3 regions of the Streptomyces sp. NPDC026673 genome follow, and region 2 is predicted to be linked to each of the others. Evidence: predicted binding sites of a transcription regulator. Region 2 holds the regulator's gene; each other region holds the start of a gene.
What was found. Region 2 encodes HrcA, which represses chaperone genes, less so after heat shock. Its sites were predicted from a motif close to TTNGCACTCNGNNNNNCNGAGTGCNAA; they were not measured.

Region 1 (7,285 bases), on a different contig from region 2:
AGGCGGTCCTGCCGAAGTGACCGCGGTGATGCGCGAGATGCGCTGGTGGGATCTGGACCCGGTGATGGAGCTCGAGCAGGCGCTCTTCCCGGACGACGCGTGGTCGCGCGGCATGTTCTGGTCCGAACTGGCCGACGCGCGGCACCCGTCGGCGACCCGGCACTACGTCGTGGCCGAGGACGGGGACCGGCGCGTCGTCGGCTACGCGGGCCTGGCCGCCGTCGGCGGCACCGGGGACGTGCAGACCATCGCCGTCGCCGCCGAGCAGTGGGGCACCGGCCTCGGCGCCCGGCTGCTCGGGGAACTGCTCCATCAGGCCACCGCCTTCGAGTGCCACGAGGTGCTGCTGGAGGTGCGGGTCGACAACATCCGCGCCCAGCGGCTGTACCAGCGCTTCGGCTTCGAGCCGATCGGCTTCCGCCGCGGCTACTACCAGCCGGGCAACGTCGACGCGCTCGTGATGAGGCTCGGCGAGCTGCCGGCATCCCCTGACGTACCGGGACTACAAGGAACAGAGACCACCCATGGCTGACGAGCCCCTTGTCCTCGGCATCGAGACGTCCTGCGACGAGACCGGTGTCGGCATCGTGCGCGGGCACACCCTGCTCGCCGACGCGGTCGCCTCCAGCGTGGACGAGCACGCCCGCTACGGCGGCGTCGTCCCCGAGGTCGCCAGCCGCGCGCACCTGGAGGCGATGGTCCCCACCATCCAGCGCGCGCTGAAGGAGGCCGGCGTCGCCGCCTCCGACCTCGACGGGATCGCGGTCACCGCGGGTCCCGGCCTCGCGGGCGCGCTGCTGGTCGGCGTGTCGGCTGCCAAGGCGTACGCCTACGCGCTCGGCAAGCCGCTGTACGGGGTCAACCACCTCGCCTCCCACATCTGCGTGGACCAGCTGGAGCACGGGGCGCTGCCCGAGCCGACGATGGCGCTGCTGGTCTCCGGCGGCCACTCCTCCCTCCTGCTGGCGCCCGACATCACCGGCGACGTGCGTCCGCTGGGCTCCACCATCGACGACGCGGCGGGCGAGGCCTTCGACAAGGTGGCCCGTGTGCTGGGCCTCGGGTTCCCCGGCGGCCCGGCCATCGACCGTGCCGCGCGCGAGGGCGACCCGAACGCGATCCGCTTCCCGCGCGGCCTGACCGGCTCCCGCGACCCGGTGTACGACTTCTCGTTCTCGGGGCTGAAGACCGCGGTGGCCCGGTGGATCGAGTCCAAGCGCCGCGAGGGCGTGGAGGTGCCGGTCGCGGACGTGTCCGCGTCCTTCCAGGAGGCCGTCGTCGACGTCCTCACCCGCAAGGCGATCCGGGCCTGCAAGGACAACGGCGTCGACCATCTGATGATCGGCGGCGGTGTCGCGGCCAACACCCGGCTGCGCTCGCTGGCGCAGGAGCGCTGCGAGGACGCGGGGATCATCCTGCGCGTGCCGCGGCCCAAGCTGTGCACCGACAACGGCGCGATGGTCGCGGCGCTCGGTGCGGAGATGGTCGCCCGCGGCCGCCCGTCCTCCACCTGGGACCTGCCGGCGGACTCCTCGCTGCAGATCACGGACGTGTCCGTGCCGGGCCACACGCACGACCACGGCCACGGCCACACGCACGGCCACGACCACGACCACGTCCACGAGCTCAGCAAGGACAACCTCTACTCGTGACCGTCGCCCTCATGTGGGAGGCCCGCGCCGTCGAGGGCCGCGGGCCCGAGCTGCTGGCGTGGGCCCGCGCGCGGACGCTGGCGCCCGCCCCGCTGCGCCGCGAGACCTTCGCCGCCCCTCAGGACCGGGTCCTGGTCATCACCTGGTGGGACGCCCCGTACGACGCCGAGCTGCCCGAGCTGCCCGAGCCGGACGGGGGGCTGGCCCGGCGGGCCGTCCACCGCTGGCGCTTCGAGTCGGTGGAGGACGGCGCCTAGGGAACGCCTGGGGACGGCCTGGGCACGGTCATGGTCCGGCCCGGGCGCGGTCCCGGCCCGGGCGCGGTCCCGGCCCGGGCGCGGCGCGGGCATCCCCCTGGTCCGGACCTGCGCCCCGGGGCGCGATGGGGCCCGTCCTATGATGTGTCCGGCGTCGATCGCAACCGGGCTTCTGTCTCGGCGCCCCCCGAGCAGGCGTCCTGCCGGACGACCGGTGTCCGGGAGGCGTTCTCGCAGGTGGCGAAGTACGCGTGTCCGATTCCGGCTGTGCCGTCCTCTTCGATCTCGACGGCGTCCTCCTCGACAGCCGGCGGGCGATGCGGCAGGCGATCCTCGACATCGCCCGCGCCGCCCTGGGCGAGCCCGTCGACGAGAGCCGTCTGCCGGCCGGACTCGACCACCTTCCCCACCACGACCTCCTGGCGCGTCTCGGCGTGACCGACGAGGAGACCGTGTTCGGCGCCACCTGGGAGGAGGCGCTCACCCTCGCCGGGTGGGGCGCGTCACCGTTCCCGGGCGCGGCCGGCGTGCTGCGCGACCTCGCGGCCTCCGGCACGGCGATCGGGGTGGTGACCATGCAGCCCGCGAGCCGGGTGGCGCGGCTCGTCCCCGCGGAGCTGTCCTCGTACTTCGGTGTGGTGGTCGGATGGGGCGACGCGGAACCCAAGCCCTCCGGGAAGGGGATCCTGCTCGCGCTCGACCGCCTCGGGGTGCCCCCGGGCCGTGCGTGTTTCGTGGGCGACAGCCCCTCCGACGTCGCCGCCGCGGCGGCCGCCGGGATTCCTTCGATCGGCGCGGTCTGGGGGTACACCGGCCCCGCGCTGGAGAAGTGCGACCCCACCGTGCTCGCCGGTGCCCTCACCGACGTGCCGGGCGTCGCGAGGCGCCTGCTCGGCCGGTCCTAGCCGGAGCCCGTCGTCACCTTCCCTCCCCCAACCTTCGGCCGGGGGGCGCCGGGAGGAGTCCCCGGGCAACGACACTCCCCTCGGCCTTCGGCCCGGGGGAGTTGTCGCATCGTCCGCGTAGCCCACTGCGAGGACGACTCTCCGCCTAGGGATGCACCGCACGTGGGGGCACCTCCCGGCGGTAGCGGGGGGAGCCGATGTGACGACAGGCTTCAGCCGGGCTCAGCCCGGGTCAGGCGCTCGGCGGCGCCGAGGGGGCGGCGGAGGACGCGGCCGGCGCGCCCAGCAGCATGCTCGGGGCGCCCGCGACCCGGGTCAGGAAGACGGTGGCCGCGTTGGGCCCCTGGGGCTTGACCCGGCGGCGCAGCTCCTCCGGCTCGACGGCCGAGCCGCGCTTCTTGACGGTCAGTACGCCGATCCCGCGTTCACGCAGCAGCGCCTTGAGCCGCTTGAGGTTGAAGGGCAGCACATCCGTGATCTCGTACGCGGTCGCCCAGGGGGTGGCGTGCGGCTCGTCCGAGGTGACGTACGCGATGGTCTCGTCGATCAGCCCGCCGCCGACCCGTGCCGCCACGTCGGCCACCAGGTGGGCGCGGATGACCGCGCCGTCCGGTTCGTACAGCCAGCGCCCCACGGGACGCACCCGGGGGTCGGGCAGCCCGGCGGCGGGCAGGGTGGCACCGGCCGGCAGCAGTGTGGCGCGGCGGGCGCCGGGCGCGGTGCCGAACCACAGCACGGCCTCCTTCACATCGCCGTGGTCCGAGACCCACTCCGCCTCGGCGTCCTCGGGCACGGCCTCGTGCGGGATACCGGGCGCCACCTTCAGCGCGGCCAGCGGTGCCTTCCGGGCCGCCGCCACCGCCCACGACAGCGGCGGGGAGTACGCCTCGGGGTCGAAGATCCTGCCCCGTCCGCCGCGCCGGGCCGGGTCGACGAACACCGCGTCGAAGCCGTCCGTGCCGACCTCCGTGACATCGGCGCACCGCACCTCGATCAGCCCGGACAGCCCCAGCGCCTGCACGTTGGCCCGCGCCACCGCGCAGGTCAGCGGGGACCGGTCGACGGCCAGCACCTCCACCCCGGCGCGCGCCAAGGGGATCGCGTCCCCGCCGATCCCGCAGCACAGGTCCGCCAGCCGGCGCACCCCGAGCGCAGCGAACCGCGCCGCCCGGTGCCCGGCCACCGACGCCCGCGTCGACTGCTCGACCCCGTCGGGCGTGAAGTACATCCGGTACGCGTCCTCCCCGAACTTCGCCGCCGCCCGCTGCCGCAGCCGTGCCTGGGTCAGTGCCGCCGACACCAGCCCGGCGTCGTGCTCGCGCCGCAGGCGTGTGGCGGTCGCCAGTTCGGCGGCGGGGTCGTAGTCCCGCAGGGAGGCGAGCAGCGACTGCCCCTCGTCGGTCAGCAGTGCCGAGAACGCGTCAAGATCCACGCTGCCCATTGTCCCGCGGCGCCGGCGCGTGGCGGACCTGCCCGGTACGGGCGGCCGCCGCGCCCGCGGGACCATCGGGGCGGTACGCCGACCGGCTGCCCGGGGGCGGAGACGCAGCCGCAACGGGTCGGGGCCGGCGGCGGTCGCACAGATGTCGTGGTCCTCGCCCGGCGGGGTGGGGTGCGTGCCGAGGATCCGTCAGCGGAAGCCCGCGGCCGGCCGCCGGCCCCGGGAGCTGCCGAGCGGCCTCGGCGAGGGCCGCGCCGCCCCGGCGCCCCGTCCGAACTCCGGGAGGAGACCGGCCTCGTGGGCTCCGCGCGGGCGGGGTGCGCGACGGTTCCGCCCTCGCCGCGCCGGGCGCGGCGAGCAGGACGCCGCGGCGATCCGGGCAGCCGCCCCGGGCCCGGAACCCGGCGCCGGGGCAGGGCGTTCCCCCATCGGAAACGCGTCCAACACGGCGCGGCGTTGGCACTCCGCTTGACCGAGTGCTAAGCGCGTCCTAATCTCGGACCTGGCACTCAGCCATGCCGAGTGCCAGCACAAACGCGACGGGCAGGTCCGGCACCCGCGACGACGGGCCTACCAGGTCGCCACCCCAGACAGACACTCCCGTGAGCCCTTTGAAGGGGGAGGTCGGATCGTGACGACCACCAGCACCAAGGTTGCCATCAAGCCGCTCGAGGACCGCATCGTGGTCCAGCCGCTGGATGCCGAGCAGACCACCGCCTCCGGCCTGGTCATCCCGGACACCGCCAAGGAGAAGCCCCAGGAGGGCGTCGTCCTGGCCGTCGGCCCGGGTCGCTTCGAGGACGGCAACCGCATCCCGCTCGACGTCAAGGTCGGCGACATCGTGCTGTACAGCAAGTACGGCGGCACCGAGGTCAAGTACAGCGGCGAGGAGTACCTCGTCCTCTCGGCTCGCGACGTCCTCGCGATCGTCGAGAAGTAGAACCGGCGCCGCTCTTAACCGAGAAATGCCGTGACCACGCCCCGGGCACACCGAGTCCACGCACGGACCGGGGACCCGGGGCGCGGTCTTTGACGAGAACCCAAAGACGAGGAATTCCGCCGGTATGGCCAAGATCCTGAAGTTCGACGAGGACGCCCGTCGCGCCCTCGAGCGTGGCGTCAACAAGCTCGCCGACACCGTGAAGGTGACCATCGGCCCCAAGGGCCGCAATGTCGTCATCGACAAGAAGTTCGGCGCCCCGACCATCACCAACGACGGTGTGACCATCGCGCGTGAGGTCGAGATCGACGACCCGTACGAGAACCTCGGCGCGCAGCTGGTGAAGGAGGTGGCGACCAAGACCAACGACATCGCGGGTGACGGCACCACCACCGCCACCGTGCTGGCCCAGGCGCTGGTTCGCGAGGGTCTGCGCAACGTCGCCGCCGGCGCCTCCCCGGCCGCCCTGAAGAAGGGAATCGACGCGGCGGTCAAGGCCGTCTCGGACGAGCTGCTCGCCACCGCCCGCCCGATCGAGGGCAAGGAGGACGTCGCCGCCGTCGCCGCCCTGTCCGCCCAGGACAAGCAGGTCGGCGAGCTGATCGCCGAGGCGATCGACAAGGTCGGCAAGGACGGTGTCATCACCGTCGAGGAGTCCAACACCTTCGGCCTGGAGCTGGACTTCACCGAGGGCATGGCCTTCGACAAGGGCTACCTGTCGCCGTACTTCGTGACGGACCAGGAGCGCCAGGAGGCCGTCCTGGAGGACCCGTACATCCTCATCACCCAGGGCAAGATCTCCTCCATCCAGGACCTGCTCCCGCTGCTCGAGAAGATCCTGCAGGCCGGCGCCTCCAAGCCGCTGCTGATCATCGCCGAGGACGTCGAGGGCGAGGCCCTGTCCACCCTGGTGGTCAACAAGATCCGCGGCACCTTCAACGCGGTCGCGGTCAAGGCCCCCGGCTTCGGCGACCGCCGCAAGGCCATGCTGGGCGACATCGCCACCCTCACCGGCGGCACCGTCGTCGCCGAGGAGGTCGGCCTCAAGCTCGACCAGGTCGGCCTGGACGTGCTCGGCACCGCCCGCCGCGTGACCGTCACCAAGGACGACACCACCGTCGTCGACGGCGCCGGCGACTCCTCGGAGATCACCGGCCGGATCAACCAGATCAAGGCCGAGATCACCGCGACCGACTCCGACTGGGACCGCGAGAAGCTCCAGGAGCGCCTCGCCAAGCTGGCCGGCGGCGTGTGCGTCATCCGCGTCGGCGCGGCCACCGAGGTCGAGCTCAAGGAGAAGAAGCACCGTCTGGAGGACGCCATCTCCGCGACCCGCGCCGCGGTCGAGGAGGGCATCGTCTCCGGTGGTGGCTCCGCGCTCGTCCACGCGGTCAAGGTGCTGGACGACAACCTCGGCAAGTCCGGCGACGAGGCCACCGGTGTCGCGGTCGTGCGCCGCGCCGCGGTCGAGCCGCTGCGCTGGATCGCCGAGAACGCGGGCCTGGAGGGCTACGTCATCACCTCCAAGGTCGGCGAGCTGGAGAAGGGCCACGGCTTCAACGCCGCGACCGGCGAGTACGGCGACCTGGTGAAGGCCGGCGTCATCGACCCGGTCAAGGTCACCCGCTCCGCCCTGGAGAACGCCGCCTCCATCGCCTCCCTGCTCCTCACCACCGAGACCCTCGTGGTGGAGAAGAAGGAGGAGGAGCCCGCCGAGGCCGGTCACGGCCACGGTCACGGCCACTCCCACTGAGCTGTTCCGCGAAGGCCCCCCTTCCCGCCCGGGAACGGGGGCCTTCGGGCTGCCCGGGGCCGGCGCGCGGCCCGGCCGTCACGAGGGCAGCCTGATGACGCCCATCTGGCTGAGCATGCCGAGCGAGTCCCAGTGCCACCAGCCCTCCGCGATCCTGCCGCCCTCGAAGCGGAAGGTCGTCGTGCCGACGACGGAGACCTCCTTGCCGCTCGGCGGCATTCCGCGCATCTCCCCGGAGTTGGTGCCGCGCCAGCTCCAGCGGGTCACGACCCGGTCGCCCTCGGCGATCTGGTCCTCGACGGTGAACTCGAAGTCCGGGAAGCCGTGCCGGTAGGCC
Region 2 (7,285 bases):
GCCCGGAGGTGCTGACGGCCAGCACGTCGCCGCCGGGCGTCCAGCCGCGCACGGAGGTGCGGCTGCCCCAGTACGTCAGGCGTTTCGACGGCCCGCCGTCGGTGGCCGCGACGTGCACCTCGGGTGCGCCGTCGCGTGTGGAGGTCCACGCGATGCGCGCCCCGTCGGGCGAGAACCGCGGATGGCCGACCGGCATGTTGTCCGCGCTGACCCGCCAGGCCCGACCGGTGCCGTCCAGCGGGGCGGCCCAGACGTCGTCCTCGGCGGTGAAGGTGATCAGGTCACCGTGCAGGTGCGGGAAGCGGAGGTACGCGGGGTGCGAAGGCTGCGTCACGCCGTCACATTAACCACCCGGTGCTCCGGTGGTCAGGGGTTTTCGATCTCATTGCCCCGAGGGGGATTCCGGGCCGCCCCGGGCCGCCGGGTGCCGGTCAGCCCCAGCGTCCGGTGCGGCCGAGCAGGAGGGCGGTGGCGGCGACGCCGGCGGTGGAGGTGCGCAGGACGCTCGCGCCGAGGCGGTAGGGCTTGGCACCGGCGGCGGCGAAGGCGTCGAGTTCCTCCGGGGAGACCCCGCCCTCGGGGCCGACGACCAGGACGATCTCGCCCTCGGGCGGCAACGGGGCGGTGGCGAGCGGCTCGGAGCCCTCCTCGTGGAGGACGGCGGCGAACGCGGCCCCGGACAGCAGCGCGGCCAGCCGGCGGGTCGTCATCGGTTCGGCGATCTCGGGGAACCTCAGCCGCCGGGCCTGCTTGGCGGCCTCCCGGGCGGTGGAACGCCACTTGGCGAGGGACTTGGCGCCGCGCTCGCCCTTCCACTGGGTGATGCAGCGCGCGGCGGCCCAGGGCACGACCGCGTCGACACCGACCTCCGTCATGGTCTCGACGGCGAGTTCACCGCGGTCGCCCTTGGGCAGCGCCTGGACGACCGTGATCCGCGGCCGGGGCTCGGGCTCCTCCCGGACGTCCGCGACGGCGACCTCGAGCGTGTCCTTGCCGTCGACGGCCGCCACGGTGCCGTACGCGCCGCGTCCGAGGCCGTCGGTGAGGACGATCTCCTCGCCGACGCGCAGCCTGCGCACGGCGACCGCGTGCCGGCCCTCGGGGCCGGAGAGCGTGATGCGGTCCGGGCCCAGCGCCTCCGGGTCGACGACGAAGACGGGGGCGGTCACGGCGCGGTCCGTGCGCGGAGGTCGGTCGGTGCGGCCATGCGCCCATCGTTTCACGACGCGAAGGGGCCCGTGGTCCGGGGTGTTTCCCCCCGGCCCACGGGCCCGCGGACGTCCAGGCCGTGCCTAGCGTCCGTTGAACGCGTCCTTCAGCCGGGAGAACAGCCCCTGCTGGCCCGGCTGGAACTGCCCCGTGGGCCGTTCCTCGCCGCGCAGCTTCGCCATGCGGCGCAGCAGCTCCTCCTGCTCCGGGTCGAGCTTGGTCGGGGTCTGCACCTCGACGTGCACGATGAGGTCGCCCCGGCCGCCGCCCCGCAGATGCGTGATGCCGCGCTGGTGGAGCGGGATCGACTGGCCGGACTGCGTGCCGGGCCGGATGTCGATCTCCTCCAGCCCGTCCAGGGTCTCCAGCGGGACCTTGGTGCCCAGTGCCGCGGCCGTCATCGGGATGGTGACGGTGCAGTGCAGGTCGTCACCGCGCCGCTGGAACATCTGGTGCGGGAGTTCCCGGATCTCGACGTAGAGGTCGCCGGCGGGGCCACCGCCGGGGCCGACCTCGCCCTCGCCCGCGAGCTGGATGCGGGTGCCGTTGTCGACACCGGCCGGGATCTTGACGGTCAGGGTGCGCCGGGACCGGATCCGGCCGTCGCCCGCGCACTCCGGGCACGGGGTCGGGACGACGGTGCCGAAGCCCTGGCACTGGGGGCACGGCCGGGAGGTCATGACCTGGCCGAGGAAGGACCGCGTGACCTGCGAGACCTCACCGCGGCCGCGACACATGTCACACGTCTGCGCGGACGTGCCCGGGGCGGCGCCCTCGCCGTGGCAGGTGTTGCAGATGACGGCCGTGTCGACCTGGATGTCCTTGGTCGTGCCGAAGGCCGCCTCGTCCAGCTCGATCTCCAGCCGGATCATCGCGTCCTGGCCGCGCCGGGTGCGCGAGCGCGGACCGCGCTGGGACGCCGTGCCGAAGAAGGCGTCCATGATGTCGCTGAAGTTGCCGAAGCCCTGGCCGAAGCCGGCGCCCGCGCCGGCCCCGCCGCCGTTGGCGGACAGCGGGTCGCCGCCGAGGTCGTAGACCTGCTTCTTCTGCGGGTCCGAGAGCACCTCGTAAGCGGCGTTGATCTCCTTGAACCGCTCCTGCGTCTTCGGGTCCGGATTGACGTCCGGGTGCAGCTCTCGCGCGAGACGGCGGAATGCCTTCTTGATCTCGTCCGGGCTTGCGTCGCGGCGCACGCCGAGCACGGCGTAATAGTCCGTGGCCACTACGACTCCGCCAGGATCTGTCCGACGTAACGTGCCACTGCGCGTACCGCTCCCATCGTTCCGGGGTAGTCCATGCGGGTCGGTCCGACCACGCCGAGTTTCGCCACCGCCTCGTCGCCCGAACCGTAGCCGACGGAGACGACCGATGTGGAGTTCAGGCCCTCATGGAAGTTCTCGTGACCGATTCTCACCGTCACGCCAGAGTCCTTGGCCTCGCCCAGCAGCTTGAGGAGCACCACCTGCTCCTCGAGCGCCTCCAGCACCGGGCGGATCGTCAGCGGGAAGTCGTGCCCGAAGCGGGTCAGGTTGGCCGTGCCGCCGAGCATGATCCGCTCCTCGGTCTCCTCGACCAGGGTCTCCAGGAGTGTGGCGAGGACCACCTGGACGGAGGGCCGGTCGTCGGGCTCGAAGCCCTCGGGAAGCTCCTGCACCAGCGGCGGGACGTCGCTGAACCGGCGCCCCACCACCCGGCTGTTCAGCCGGGCGCGCAGGTCGGCCAGCACGGTCTCGCCGACCGGTGCGGGGGCGTCCACCAGCCGCTGCTCCACCCGTCCGGTGTCCGTGATCAGCACGAGCATGATCCGGGCCGGGGCGAGCGCGAGCAGTTCGACGTGGCGCACGGTCGAGCGGGTGAGCGACGGGTACTGGACGATCGCGACCTGCCGGGTGAGCTGCGCCAGCAGCCGGACCGTGCGGGCCACCACGTCGTCGAGGTCGACGGCGCCGTCCAGGAAGTTCCCGATGGCCCGGCGCTCGGCGCCCGACAGGGGCTTGACGCTGGTGAGCCGGTCGACGAAGAGCCGGTAGCCCTTGTCGGTCGGCACGCGGCCGGCGCTGGTGTGGGGCTGCTGGATGTAGCCCTCCTCCTCCAGCACGGCCATGTCGTTGCGGACGGTCGCCGGGGACACGCCGAGGGCGTGCCGCTCGGTGAGCGCCTTCGAGCCGACCGGCTCCTCGGTGCCCACGTAGTCCTGGACGATGGCACGCAGCACTTCCAGCCGTCGTTCACTGAGCATCGCGCACCTCCAGTCGCTCGGTCACCGTGCGGGTCGTGTCGCCCCCCGCGGCCTGGCACTCCACTTCCCTGAGTGCCAGTTTTCCCCAAGTCAGTGTACGGCGGGGTGGCAAGACCTCGGCAAGGGCCGTCCACAGGTCCGGCCCAAGGCGCCCTCGCCCCGCCACCGTAGCGGGCGCGGGGCGTCCCGCGGGGATACCGTCACGTTGTGGAGAACACACCGACCGCGCCGGACTCCCCCGGCTGGGAGCAGCTCGCACCGGGGGTGGCCCGGCGGCGGCTGCCCTTCCTCGACGTGACGGTCGGGGTCGTCGTCGGCGACCAGGGCGTGCTCCTGGTCGACACGGGGTCCTCGGTCGCCGAGGGCGCCCTGCTGCGCCGGCAGGTCCGCGAACTGACCGGGCGGGACGTGACCCACATCGCACTCACCCACGGTCACTTCGACCACGTCTTCGGCACCGCCGCCTTCAAGGGCGTCCAGGTCTTCGGGGACATGGCCCTCGACGCCTACCTGGACCGCGAGCGCTTCTCGCTGGGCCGGGACGCGGTCGGGCACGGCGCCGGCGAGGCCGAGTCCACACAGGCGGCGGACGCCCTCGTCCGCCCCGGTCATCTCGTGGACGGCTCGTACGAGCTCGACCTCGGCGGCGACCGGCAGGTCCTGCTGGTCCACCCGGGTGACGGGCACACCACCCACGACCTGGTGGTCGTCGTGCCGGGGACGCCGGCCGTGGTCTTCTGCGGCGACCTCGTCGAGGAGTCGGGCGAACCGCAGGCCGGTCCCGACGCCGCGCCGCACGCCTGGCCCGGCACCCTCGACCGCCTGCTGTGGCTGGGCGGCGAGACGGCGCTCTACGTACCGGGCCACGGCGCCGTGGTCGACGCGCGCTTCGTCCGCGCCCAACGGGACGCGCTGACGGCCCGATTCGGATCCGCCTGAGCGTTCGGCCGCACGGATACGATCCCTGGCATGCGCAGCCGCAGCTACGACCCCGACCTCACCCCTCCCTGGAAACGGCCCGCCACGCCCGCCCCCGAGGTCGCGGCCGAGCGGGACCTGGTCGTGGAGGAGGTGTCCACCGGTTTCTGCGGCGCGGTCGTCCGCTGCGAGAAGACCGCCGAGGGCCCCACGGTCACCCTCGAGGACCGCTTCGGCAAGCACCGCGTGTTCCCGATGGCACCCCGTGGCTTCCTCCTGGAGGGCCGCGTCGTGACGCTCGTCCGCCCCTCCGCCGCCGCCCCTCCGGCGGGCCCCCGGCTGACCGCCTCCGGCTCCCTCGCCGTCCCCGGCGCCCGGGCCCGGGTCGCCCGGGCCGGGCGGATCTACGTCGAGGGCCGCCACGACGCGGAGCTCGTCGAACGGGTCTGGGGCGACGACCTGCGGGTCGAGGGCGTCGTCGTCGAGTACCTCGACGGCGTCGACGACCTCCCCGCCATCGTCGCCTCCTTCGCCCCCGGCCCGGACGCCCGCCTCGGCGTGCTCGTCGACCACCTCGTGCCGGGCAGCAAGGAGTCCCGTATCGCCGCCGAGGTCACCGGCGAGCACGTCCTGGTCGCCGGCCACCCCTACATCGACGTCTGGGAGGCCGTGAAGCCCGGCTCCCTCGGCATCCCCGCCTGGCCGTCCGTCCCGCGCGGCCAGGACTGGAAGACCGGCGTGTGCCGCGCCCTGGGCTGGCCGGAGAACACCGGCGCCGCCTGGCAGCGGATCCTGGGCTCCGTCCACTCCTACAAGGACCTGCAACCGGAGCTGCTGGGCCGGGTGGAGGAGCTGATCGACTTCGTCACGGCGCCGGGGTGAGCCTCAGTCGACCAGGTCCCTGACCACCGCGTCCGCGAGCAGGCGGCCGCGCAGGGTGAGGACCGCGCGGCCTTCACGGTAAGGACCGGGATCCAGGAGGCCATCCCTTACGGCGTGCTCCGCGGCCTCGGCGCCCGCCGGTGCGAGGACGTCCAGCGGGCAGCCGTCGGAGAGCCGCAGCTCCAGCAGGATGCGCTCCACCCGGCGGTCCTCGTCGGCCAGCACCTCGCGCCCCGCTCCGGGGCTGCGCCCCTCGGCGAGCGCCGCCGCGTACGCCGCCGGGTGCTTCACGTTCCACCACCGCACCCCGCCGACGTGGCTGTGCGCCCCCGGGCCGGCGCCCCACCAGTCCGCGCCGGTCCAGTACAGCTCGTTGTGGCGGCACCTGGCCGCCGTCGAGGTGGCCCAGTTCGACACCTCGTACCAGCCGAATCCGGCCCCCGCCAGTCGCTCCTCCGCGATCAGGTAGCGGTCGGCGTGCACGTCGTCGTCCGTCATCGGCACCTCGCCGCGCCGGATCCGGCGGGCCAGCTGCGTGCCCTCCTCCACGATCAGCGCGTACGCCGACACATGGTCCGGGCCCGCGCCGATCGCGGCGTCCAGCGACGCCCGCCAGTCGTCGTCCGACTCCCCGGGCGTGCCGTAGATCAGGTCCAGGTTAACGTGCTCGAACCCCGCCGCCCGGGCCTCCGCCACGCACTGCTCCGGGCGCCCGGGCGTGTGCCGCCGGTCCAGCACCTGCAGCACGTGCGGGCGGGCGCTCTGCATCCCGAACGAGATCCGGTTGTACCCCCCGGCCCGCAGTTCCCCCAGGTACGCGGGGTCCACGGACTCCGGGTTCGCCTCGGTGGTGACCTCGGCGCCCTCCGCCAGGCCGAACTCGTCGCGAATCGCCCCCAGCATGCGGACGAGGTCCGCGGCCGGCAGCAGGGTGGGGGTGCCGCCGCCGACGAACACCGTCTCGACGCGGCGGGGGTCGTCGCCGAGGACCTTGCGGGCCAGCCGGATCTCGTCGATCAGGGTGTCCGCGTAGTTCTCCCGCGAGGCGAGCACACCGCCGGTGCCGCGCAGCTCGGCGGCGGTGTAGGTGTTGAAGTCGCAGTAGCCGCAGCGGGTGGCGCAGTAGGGGACGTGGAGGTAGAAGCCCAGCGGGCGGGACTCCGCGCCGCGGAGGGCGGCGGGCGGGAGCGCCCCGTCCTCGGGCATGGGCTCGCCGTCGGGCAGTACGGATGGCATGCCCCCCATTGTCCGTCATCCCCCACGGGGGGCTGCGCCGCGGCGGGGGGTGCCCCTTGCGGCCCGTGCCTCGTCTGCGGCGCCGTTTGTGGTTGCGGTTGGGGTTTCTCCCCCACCCGCCCTCCCGATTGCCCGGCGCAGTCAGGCACCGCGCCGCTGCATGTGTGGGTGGGCCGGGTGCGGGGCCTCCGGGGCTGGGCATTCTGGACGCATATTTACGTGCGTGGCGGGCACCTGCTCTTCTCACCCCGGGTGCCGCACACAAATACGCCCAGTGTCCAGAACGCCCACCCCTACGACCCCGCCCCCTCCGTCTCGCTACGCGCCTGATCCCCGGAGGGGGGTCAAAGGGGGAACACCCCTCCGCCACGACAACGCGCCGGAACACCGGAACCCGGCACTCGCACTCACGATGGCTCGACATCTACGAGGCGGCGTGGACCGACGGCTCCACGCTCGCAGGCCACACCTGTCCACACTGCGAACGCGCCGATCTGAACCTGGTCTTCATGGGATCCATCTGGGGATGCCACAGAACCGAGACCGGCAAGTTCTGGAGCCGGGGCGCCGCAGAGCGCGAGAAGCCCGTGCCCAACTACACCCTTGTTCCGCCGGAGTAGGCCCTGTGCGATCCCTTCCCGCGGGCGCCGCGCTGCCCCGATGTGGCGGCGCGCTCAGGTCGGCGGAGGGGCCCCTTTCCGTCTCACCCCCTCCGGGGATCAGGCGCGCTACGAGACGGAGGGGACGGGGTCGTAGGGGTGGGCGTTCTGGACACTGGGCGTATTTGTGTGCGGCACCCGG
Region 3 (7,285 bases), on a different contig from region 2:
CGAGGACCTCGACGTGGTCGAGGACCGCGGTCAGGTGGTCGGTGGTGTGGTAGCGGCGGTGCGGCTCGGCCCAGCGGGCGATCAGGTCCTTGCCGTAGGGCACCGGGTCGACGGACTCCGTCTGGCAGCGGCGCAGCAGGTCGCACCAGCGGGTGAGGAGGACGGAGCCGGTTTCGGGTGCGGTGTCAGCCATGAAGGTCATTGTGGGGCACGGGGGGTCGCGGGCACGGGAGGGCATGTGACACCCTGGAGATATGTCTAGACCAATTTTCGAAGTGATCGCGCTCGACGCCGACGACGCCCTCGCGGCCCAGACGGGCGGCGCGGACCGCCTCGAACTGGTCACCGACATGTCGGCGGACGGCCTGACCCCGTCCCGCGAGACCTTCGCGGCCGTACGCGCGGCGGTGGACATCCCGGTCCGGGTGATGCTGCGGGGCCGCGCCGACTTCGCCGTGGGCGGCGGCCGGGAGGCGGACGCGCTCTGCGTGGCCGCGGCGGCGCTGCGCGGCGAGGGCGCCGACGAGTTCGTGCTCGGCTTCCTCGACCCGACGGGCGCGCCGGACCTGTCCGCCGTGCGCCTGCTCGCCGACGCGATCGGCTCCGGCGCCCGGTGGACCTTCCACCGCGCCATCGACCACTCCGCCGACCGGGAGGCCGTGCGCTCGGCCGTGCGCGGGCTCCCCGGGCTCGACACCTACCTCACGGCGGGCTCCGCGCGCGGGGTGGACGCCGGTCTCGGGCATCTGCTGGCGGAGGCCGGGCGTCCCGGCGAGCCCCAGCTCATGGTGGGCGGCGGGCTCCGCGCGGAGCACCTGCCCCGGCTCCTGGCGGCCGGCATCGACGCCTTCCACGTCGGCGGCGCGGTCCGTCCCGCCGGCTGGGCCGGGCCGGTCGACCCGGAGGCGGTGCGCACCTGGCGCGAGCTGCTCGACGCGCCGGTCGCCGTTCGGTGACCGGGCCGGCCGCGCCCGTCCCGAGGAACCCGGCAACGCCCGAGGGCGGTACCCCGCGTGGGGTACCGCCCTCGGTCGTTCTGCCGTGGTGCGGAGTCCTGATCCGGGAGGATCAGAAGTCCATGTCACCGCCGGGCATACCGCCGCCGGCCGGCGCGGCGGCCTTCTCCGGCTTGTCGGCGATGACGGCCTCGGTGGTGAGGAAGAGCGCGGCGATGGAGGCCGCGTTCTGCAGCGCGGAGCGCGTCACCTTGGCGGGGTCGATGATGCCCTCGCCGATCAGGTCGACGTACTCACCCGTGGCGGCGTTGAGGCCGTGACCCGGGGTCAGGTTGCGCACCTTCTCCACCACGACACCGCCCTCGAGGCCGGCGTTGACGGCGATCTGCTTCAGCGGGGCCTCGAGGGCCAGCTTCACGATCGACGCGCCGGTGGCCTCGTCACCGTCGAGCTCGAGCTTCTCGAAGACGTTGGACGCCTGGAGCAGGGCCACGCCACCACCGGCGACGATGCCCTCCTCGACGGCGGCCTTGGCGTTGCGCACCGCGTCCTCGATGCGGTGCTTGCGCTCCTTGAGCTCGACCTCGGTGGCGGCACCGGCCTTGATGACGGCCACGCCGCCGGCCAGCTTCGCCAGACGCTCCTGGAGCTTCTCGCGGTCGTAGTCCGAGTCGCTGTTCTCGATCTCGGCACGGATCTGGTTGACGCGGCCCTGGATCTGGTCCTGGTCGCCGGCGCCGTCCACGATCGTGGTCTCGTCCTTGGTGACGACGACCTTGCGGGCGCGGCCGAGCAGGTCGACGCCGGCGTTCTCCAGCTTGAGGCCGACCTCCTCGGAGATGACGGTGCCACCGGTGAGGATGGCGATGTCACCGAGCATGGCCTTGCGGCGGTCGCCGAAGCCCGGAGCCTTGACCGCGACGGACTTGAAGGTGCCGCGGATCTTGTTGACCACCAGGGTGGACAGGGCCTCGCCGTCGACGTCCTCGGCGATGATCAGCAGCGGCTTGCCGGACTGCATGACCTTCTCCAGCAGCGGGAGCAGGTCCTTGACCGCGGAGATCTTGGAGTTGACGATCAGGATGTACGGGTCGTCGAAGGACGTCTCCATACGCTCCAGGTCGGTGGCGAAGTACGCCGAGATGTAGCCCTTGTCGAAGCGCATACCCTCGGTGAGCTCCAGCTCCAGACCGAAGGTCTGGGACTCCTCGACGGTGATGACGCCTTCCTTGCCGACCTTGTCCATGGCCTCGGCGATGAGCTCGCCGATCTGCGGGTCGGCGGCGGAGATGGAGGCGGTGGAGGCGATCTGCTCCTTGGTCTCCACGTCCTTCGCCTGCTCCAGCAGGGCGGCGGAGACGGCCTCGACGGCCTTCTCGATACCGCGCTTCAGGGCCATCGGGTTGGCGCCGGCGGCGACGTTGCGCAGGCCCTCGCGGACCAGCGCCTGGGCGAGGACGGTCGCGGTCGTCGTGCCGTCACCGGCGACGTCGTCCGTCTTCTTCGCGACCTCCTTGACCAGCTCGGCGCCGATCTTCTCGTACGGGTCCTCGAGCTCGATCTCCTTGGCGATGGACACACCATCGTTGGTGATCGTGGGGGCGCCCCACTTCTTCTCGAGGACGACGTTGCGGCCCTTGGGGCCGAGGGTGACCTTGACGGCGTCGGCGAGCTGGTTCATCCCGCGCTCGAGACCGCGCCGTGCCTCCTCGTCGAACGCGATGATCTTGGCCATGTGAAGTGGTCCTCCCGGACTTGGGGTCCCCCCGCGGCACAGGGCTGCGGGGAAGGATTACTCCAGGACCGTGCCGGCGCCCGCGACGGACGGCCTGCCCTCCCGCCGGTTCCTTTCCGGCGTTCGAGCGGGCCTCACCCACTCGGTCCTTTGTCACTCTCAACGTCAGAGTGCTAACGCCAATGATTAGCACTCGCCCTAGGAGAGTGCAAGCCGCTTGGCCGGTGCCGTGGACAACCCGCAGGTCGGCCCGGAACGCACGAAGGCCCGCCCCCGTGTGGGGGCGGGCCTCGACGCGTACGTTTGAGCGGCCGTACGCGAAGTGCTCCGTGGCCGATGCGCGGTGCGTCAGCCGGCTGCGAGACGGACCATGTCCGCCTGCGGCCCCTTCTGGCCCTGCGAGATCTCGAACTCGACCCGCTGACCTTCCTCGAGGGTGCGGTAGCCGTCCATCTGGATCGCGCTGTAGTGCACGAAGACGTCCGCACCACCGTCGACCGCGATGAAGCCGTAGCCCTTCTCCGCGTTGAACCACTTGACGGTGCCCTGAGCCATTCCTAACTCCCCTATTGCTGGCCCTTCGCAGACCCGCACCTCGCGGACCCGGGTCAGACCTCACCCCCTACAGCCAAGGGGGCGTGCGCCGGAACGCGTCGACCGCGGCTGAATGTATCTGCCCGGACGCGGTCTGCAACAGGTCAATCGGACGAGAATTCCGGGCACGAAGAAACGGAAGAAGAGCCTGATCGGCTGATAATCCGGGGCAACTCGGACCGGACATAAGCGGCCAACGAGACAATCACCGCGTGAATTTGGCGATAAATCGCCGACAACGCCGCTCCCGGGAAAAGGGGTTGCGCAGAGCGTTGCAGGGAGTTGCGATCCGTTCAGGGCAACTGTACAGCCCTTCAACTACCGCTCAAGCACGGAGGGGTGCCGGGAAGCCCCGGCACCCCTGCCACTCGCGGTCCGTGCGGATCAGCAGCCTCCGGCGACCGCCGGGATGATCGAGACGGACGCGCCCTCGCCCACCGCGGTCTGCAGGCCCTCGGAGAAGCGGACGTCGTCGTCGTTGACGTAGACGTTCACGAAACGGCGCAGCTTGCCCGTGTCGTCCAGGACCCGCGCGGAGATGCCGGGGTGGTTCGCCTCCAGCGAGTCGATGACCTCGGCCAGGGTGCCGCCGTCGGCCGGGACCTCGGCCCGGCCGCCGGTGTAGGTGCGGAGGATGGTCGGGATGCGGACGGTAGCGCTCATGATGCGGGGTTCACCTTCAGTCTGGGTCGGCCGGGGCGGTCGGGGTCAGCCGGCCAGGCCGGCGGCACGGAACGCGTCGAGGCTCGGGCGGATGGTGGCCGTGGGGCGGGAGGTCGGGGCGACGGCGTCCAGCGTCTTGAGGCCGTCGCCGGTGTTGAGCACGACCGTCTCACCGGCCGGGTCGAGCTGCCCGGTCTCGATCAGCTTCCGCAGCACGCCGACCGTCACGCCGCCCGCCGTCTCGGCGAAGATGCCCTCGGTCCGGGCGAGCAGCTTGATGGCGTCCACCACCTGTTCGTCGGTGACGTCCTCGACGGCGCCGCCCGTGCGCCGGGCGATGTCCAGGACGTAGGGGCCGTCGGCCGGGTTGCCGATGGCGAGCGACTTGGCGATGGTGTTCGGCTTCTGGGGGCGGACCACGTCGTGGCCGGCCTTGAAGGCGGTGGAGACCGGGGAGCAGCCCTCGGCCTGGGCGCCGTAGATCCGGTACGGCTTCTCCTCCACCAGGCCGAGCTTGATCAGTTCCTGCAGCCCCTTGTCGATCTTCGTCAGCTGCGAGCCCGAGGCGATCGGGATGACGATGTTGTCCGGCAGGCGCCAGCCCAGCTGCTCGCAGATCTCGTACGCGAGCGTCTTGGAGCCCTCGCCGTAGTACGGGCGGAGGTTGACGTTGACGAAGCCCCAGCCCTCGCCGATCGGGTCGCCGATCAGCTCGCTGCAGAAGCGGTTGACGTCGTCGTAGGTGCCCTCGATGCCGACCAGCTCGCCGCCGTACACCGCGGCCATGACGACCTTGCCCTCCTCCAGGTCGTGCGGGATGAACACGCAGGAACGGAAGCCGGCGCGGGCGGCCGCGGCGCCCACGGCGCCGGCCAGGTTGCCGGTGGAGGAGCAGGACAGGGTGGTGAGGCCGAAGGTGCGGGCTGCCTCCAGGGCGATGGCGACGACCCGGTCCTTGAAGGAGTGGGTCGGGTTGCCGGAGTCGTCCTTGATGTGCAGGCCGCCGGTGACGCCCAGCTCGCGGGCGAGGTTGTCGGCCTTGACCAGCTTGGTGAAGCCCGGGTTGAGGTTGGGCTTGGCGGCCACGTCCGCGGGGACGGGCAGCAGCGGCGCGTAGCGCCAGATGTTGTTCGGCCCGGACTCGATCCGCTTGCGGAGGGTCTCGGGATCGCCGCCCGGGAGGTCGTACGCCACTTCGAGCGGCCCGAAACAGACCTCGCAGGCGAAGAGCGGAGCCAGCGGGAAGCGCTCGCCGCACTCGCGGCAGGAGAGCGCGGACGCGGGCCCGAAGGCGGAGTCTGTGGACGCGGATGCAACGGTCTGCGCAGCCATGTCAGGCGAGGCCCTTTCTCCTCATCTTCCTCGCGGCGCATCTCGCCGCGAGACGGAATTGGCACCTTCCCCACCTGGACCTCGCGGTCGGCGGGAGGGTTGCCGGGGCTTCAACGGGCCGTTCCCTCTGCCCCTCTGGATGAGCGGTATGGCGCCGGGCGCGGGGCCCGGGCATTTGTCCGACAAGGCGCGATCACCGTGGACATACGATGGTCATGCCTCGTGTTCAAGACTGTAACCGACGACCTCGAACCTGGTCATGGCCCGTCCGTCCTGCGAGACGGGCAGAAACGGAGCAACCCGGTGCTCGACGAGGTAGCCGGCTGGCTGCAACGGCGGTCCTGGACCGCCGACCGCAGGCCGCTGCCGCAGCTGCTCGCCGCCAAGCGCGCCGCGGGTGCGCGCGGCACGGTCAGCGTCGTGCTGCCCGCCCTCGACGAGGAGGCCACGGTCGGGGAGATCGTCGCCACGATCCGCCGGGAGCTGATGAGCGAGGCCGTTCCGCTGGTCGACGAACTCGTCGTGCTGGACTCCGGATCGACCGACCGCACCGCCGAGGTCGCGGCCGCCGCCGGGGCGGTCGTCGTCCACCGGGACGACGTGCTCCCGCGGCTGCCCGCGGTGCCCGGCAAGGGCGAGGTGCTGTGGCGCTCGCTGCTGGTGACGCGCGGGGAGATCGTCTGCTTCGTCGACTCCGACCTGCGGGAGTTCGACGCGCGGTTCGTGTCGGGGATCGTCGGGCCGCTGCTCACGGATCCGGACGTGCAGTTGGTCAAGGCGATGTACGACCGCCCCCTGGAGACCGGCGGCACGCTGGTGCCGGCCGGTGGGGGGCGGGTGACGGAGCTGGTCGCGCGGCCGCTGCTCAATCTGCACTGGCCGCGGCTGGCGGGGTTCGTCCAGCCGCTGGGCGGCGAGTACGCGGCGCGGCGCTCGCTGCTGGAGCGGCTGCCGTTCCCCGTGGGATACGGGGTGGAGCTCGGGCTGCTCGTGGACGCGCTCAACACGGTGGGGCTCGACGCGCTCGCCCAGGTCGACGTGGGGGTCCGGCACCACCGGCACCAGGACGGCCAGGCGCTGGGCCGCATGGCGGCGGCGATCTACCGGACCGCGCAGATCCGCTTGGCGCGGGGTCATCTCGTACGCCCCGTCCTCACGCAGTTCGAGCGGTCCCCGGACGGCGGTTTCGAGCCGCGCGTCCACGACGTCGCGACGGAGGAACGCCCCCCGATGCGCACGGTCCCCGAATACGCCCGCCGCCGCGCGGTGGCGTAGGCCTCCGGCCCGGTAGCGGGTCGGCCGCTCGCCGGAGGCCGGTGCCCATCGCCCGGGGGTTGTGGGAAGTCGTTCCGCAAGGCGAAACGGGTTGGCACACCCTCACCACCGGCGTGCATACGCCGACGACACCCGCGGTACCGCACAGGTGCGGCGTCGTCGTGAGGTTGCGCCAGCCCTCCCCAGCTACCGCGGGGGGCACCCGGCTGGAAACCCCCGGCTGGGCTAGCTCGTACGTTTGCCGCCGGGCATGCGTGGCTAGGCTGGCCGCATGGTCGCATCGCATGCCGCGCGCGTACTGGTCGCGTCCAACCGCGGCCCCGTGTCGTACAGCCTCCGCGAGGACGGCACGCTCACCGCCCGCCGCGGCGGCGGCGGACTCGTGTCGGGGCTGAGCGCGATCGGGCCGGACGCGGACGCCGTCTGGGTCTGCGCGGCCCTCGGCGAGGGCGACCGGGCCGCCGTCCTCCGCAGCTCCGGAGGGACGGGCCGCCTCGCCACCGCGGACACCGGCGGCCAGCACGTACGGATGCTGGACATCCCGGCGGACACCTTCGCCTCGGCCTACAACGGCATCGCCAACTCGGTGCTGTGGTTCATCCACCACATGCTGTTCCAGACCCCGCTGGAGCCTGTCTTCGACGAGGACTTCCGCGAGCAGTGGGCGGCGTACACGGCCTACAACGCCGCCTTCGCCGACGCGCTCGCCGACGAGGCGGGCCAGGGCGCC

Region 1: groES (co-chaperone GroES) is a predicted target of HrcA. The motif match lies at 4,712-4,738, and genes of this name have one in related genera.
Region 3: groL (chaperonin GroEL) is a predicted target of HrcA. The motif match lies at 2,878-2,904, and genes of this name have one in related genera.

What each region holds. Positions count from the first base shown of each region.
Region 1 covers NZ_JBEZXR010000028.1:19,555-26,839, reverse strand. The annotation lists gene tsaB (tRNA (adenosine(37)-N6)-threonylcarbamoyltransferase complex dimerization subunit type 1 TsaB) at 1-20, shown strand, start outside; gene rimI (ribosomal protein S18-alanine N-acetyltransferase) at 29-532, shown strand; gene tsaD (tRNA (adenosine(37)-N6)-threonylcarbamoyltransferase complex transferase subunit TsaD) at 525-1,652, shown strand; gene AB0F62_RS20285 (hypothetical protein) at 1,649-1,909, shown strand; gene AB0F62_RS20280 (HAD family hydrolase) at 2,161-2,814, shown strand; gene AB0F62_RS20275 (class I SAM-dependent methyltransferase) at 3,047-4,255, opposite strand; gene groES (co-chaperone GroES) at 4,887-5,195, shown strand; gene groL (chaperonin GroEL) at 5,320-6,948, shown strand; gene AB0F62_RS20260 (ester cyclase) at 7,027-7,285, opposite strand, start outside.
Region 2 covers NZ_JBEZXR010000016.1:34,187-41,471, forward strand. The annotation lists gene AB0F62_RS14265 (PDZ domain-containing protein) at 1-334, opposite strand, end outside; gene AB0F62_RS14270 (16S rRNA (uracil(1498)-N(3))-methyltransferase) at 432-1,169, opposite strand; gene dnaJ (molecular chaperone DnaJ) at 1,293-2,432, opposite strand; gene hrcA (heat-inducible transcriptional repressor HrcA) at 2,432-3,448, opposite strand; gene AB0F62_RS14285 (MBL fold metallo-hydrolase) at 3,656-4,387, shown strand; gene AB0F62_RS14290 (DUF3097 domain-containing protein) at 4,418-5,248, shown strand; gene hemW (radical SAM family heme chaperone HemW) at 5,252-6,484, opposite strand.
Region 3 covers NZ_JBEZXR010000001.1:199,754-207,038, reverse strand. The annotation lists gene AB0F62_RS00995 (hypothetical protein) at 1-202, opposite strand, end outside; gene AB0F62_RS00990 (copper homeostasis protein CutC) at 255-956, shown strand; gene groL (chaperonin GroEL) at 1,069-2,691, opposite strand; gene AB0F62_RS00980 (cold-shock protein) at 3,040-3,246, opposite strand; gene AB0F62_RS00975 (ubiquitin-like small modifier protein 1) at 3,670-3,948, opposite strand; gene thrC (threonine synthase) at 3,994-5,280, opposite strand; SAM riboswitch class I at 5,299-5,426, opposite strand; gene AB0F62_RS00965 (glucosyl-3-phosphoglycerate synthase) at 5,584-6,555, shown strand; gene AB0F62_RS00960 (trehalose-6-phosphate synthase) at 6,827-7,285, shown strand, end outside.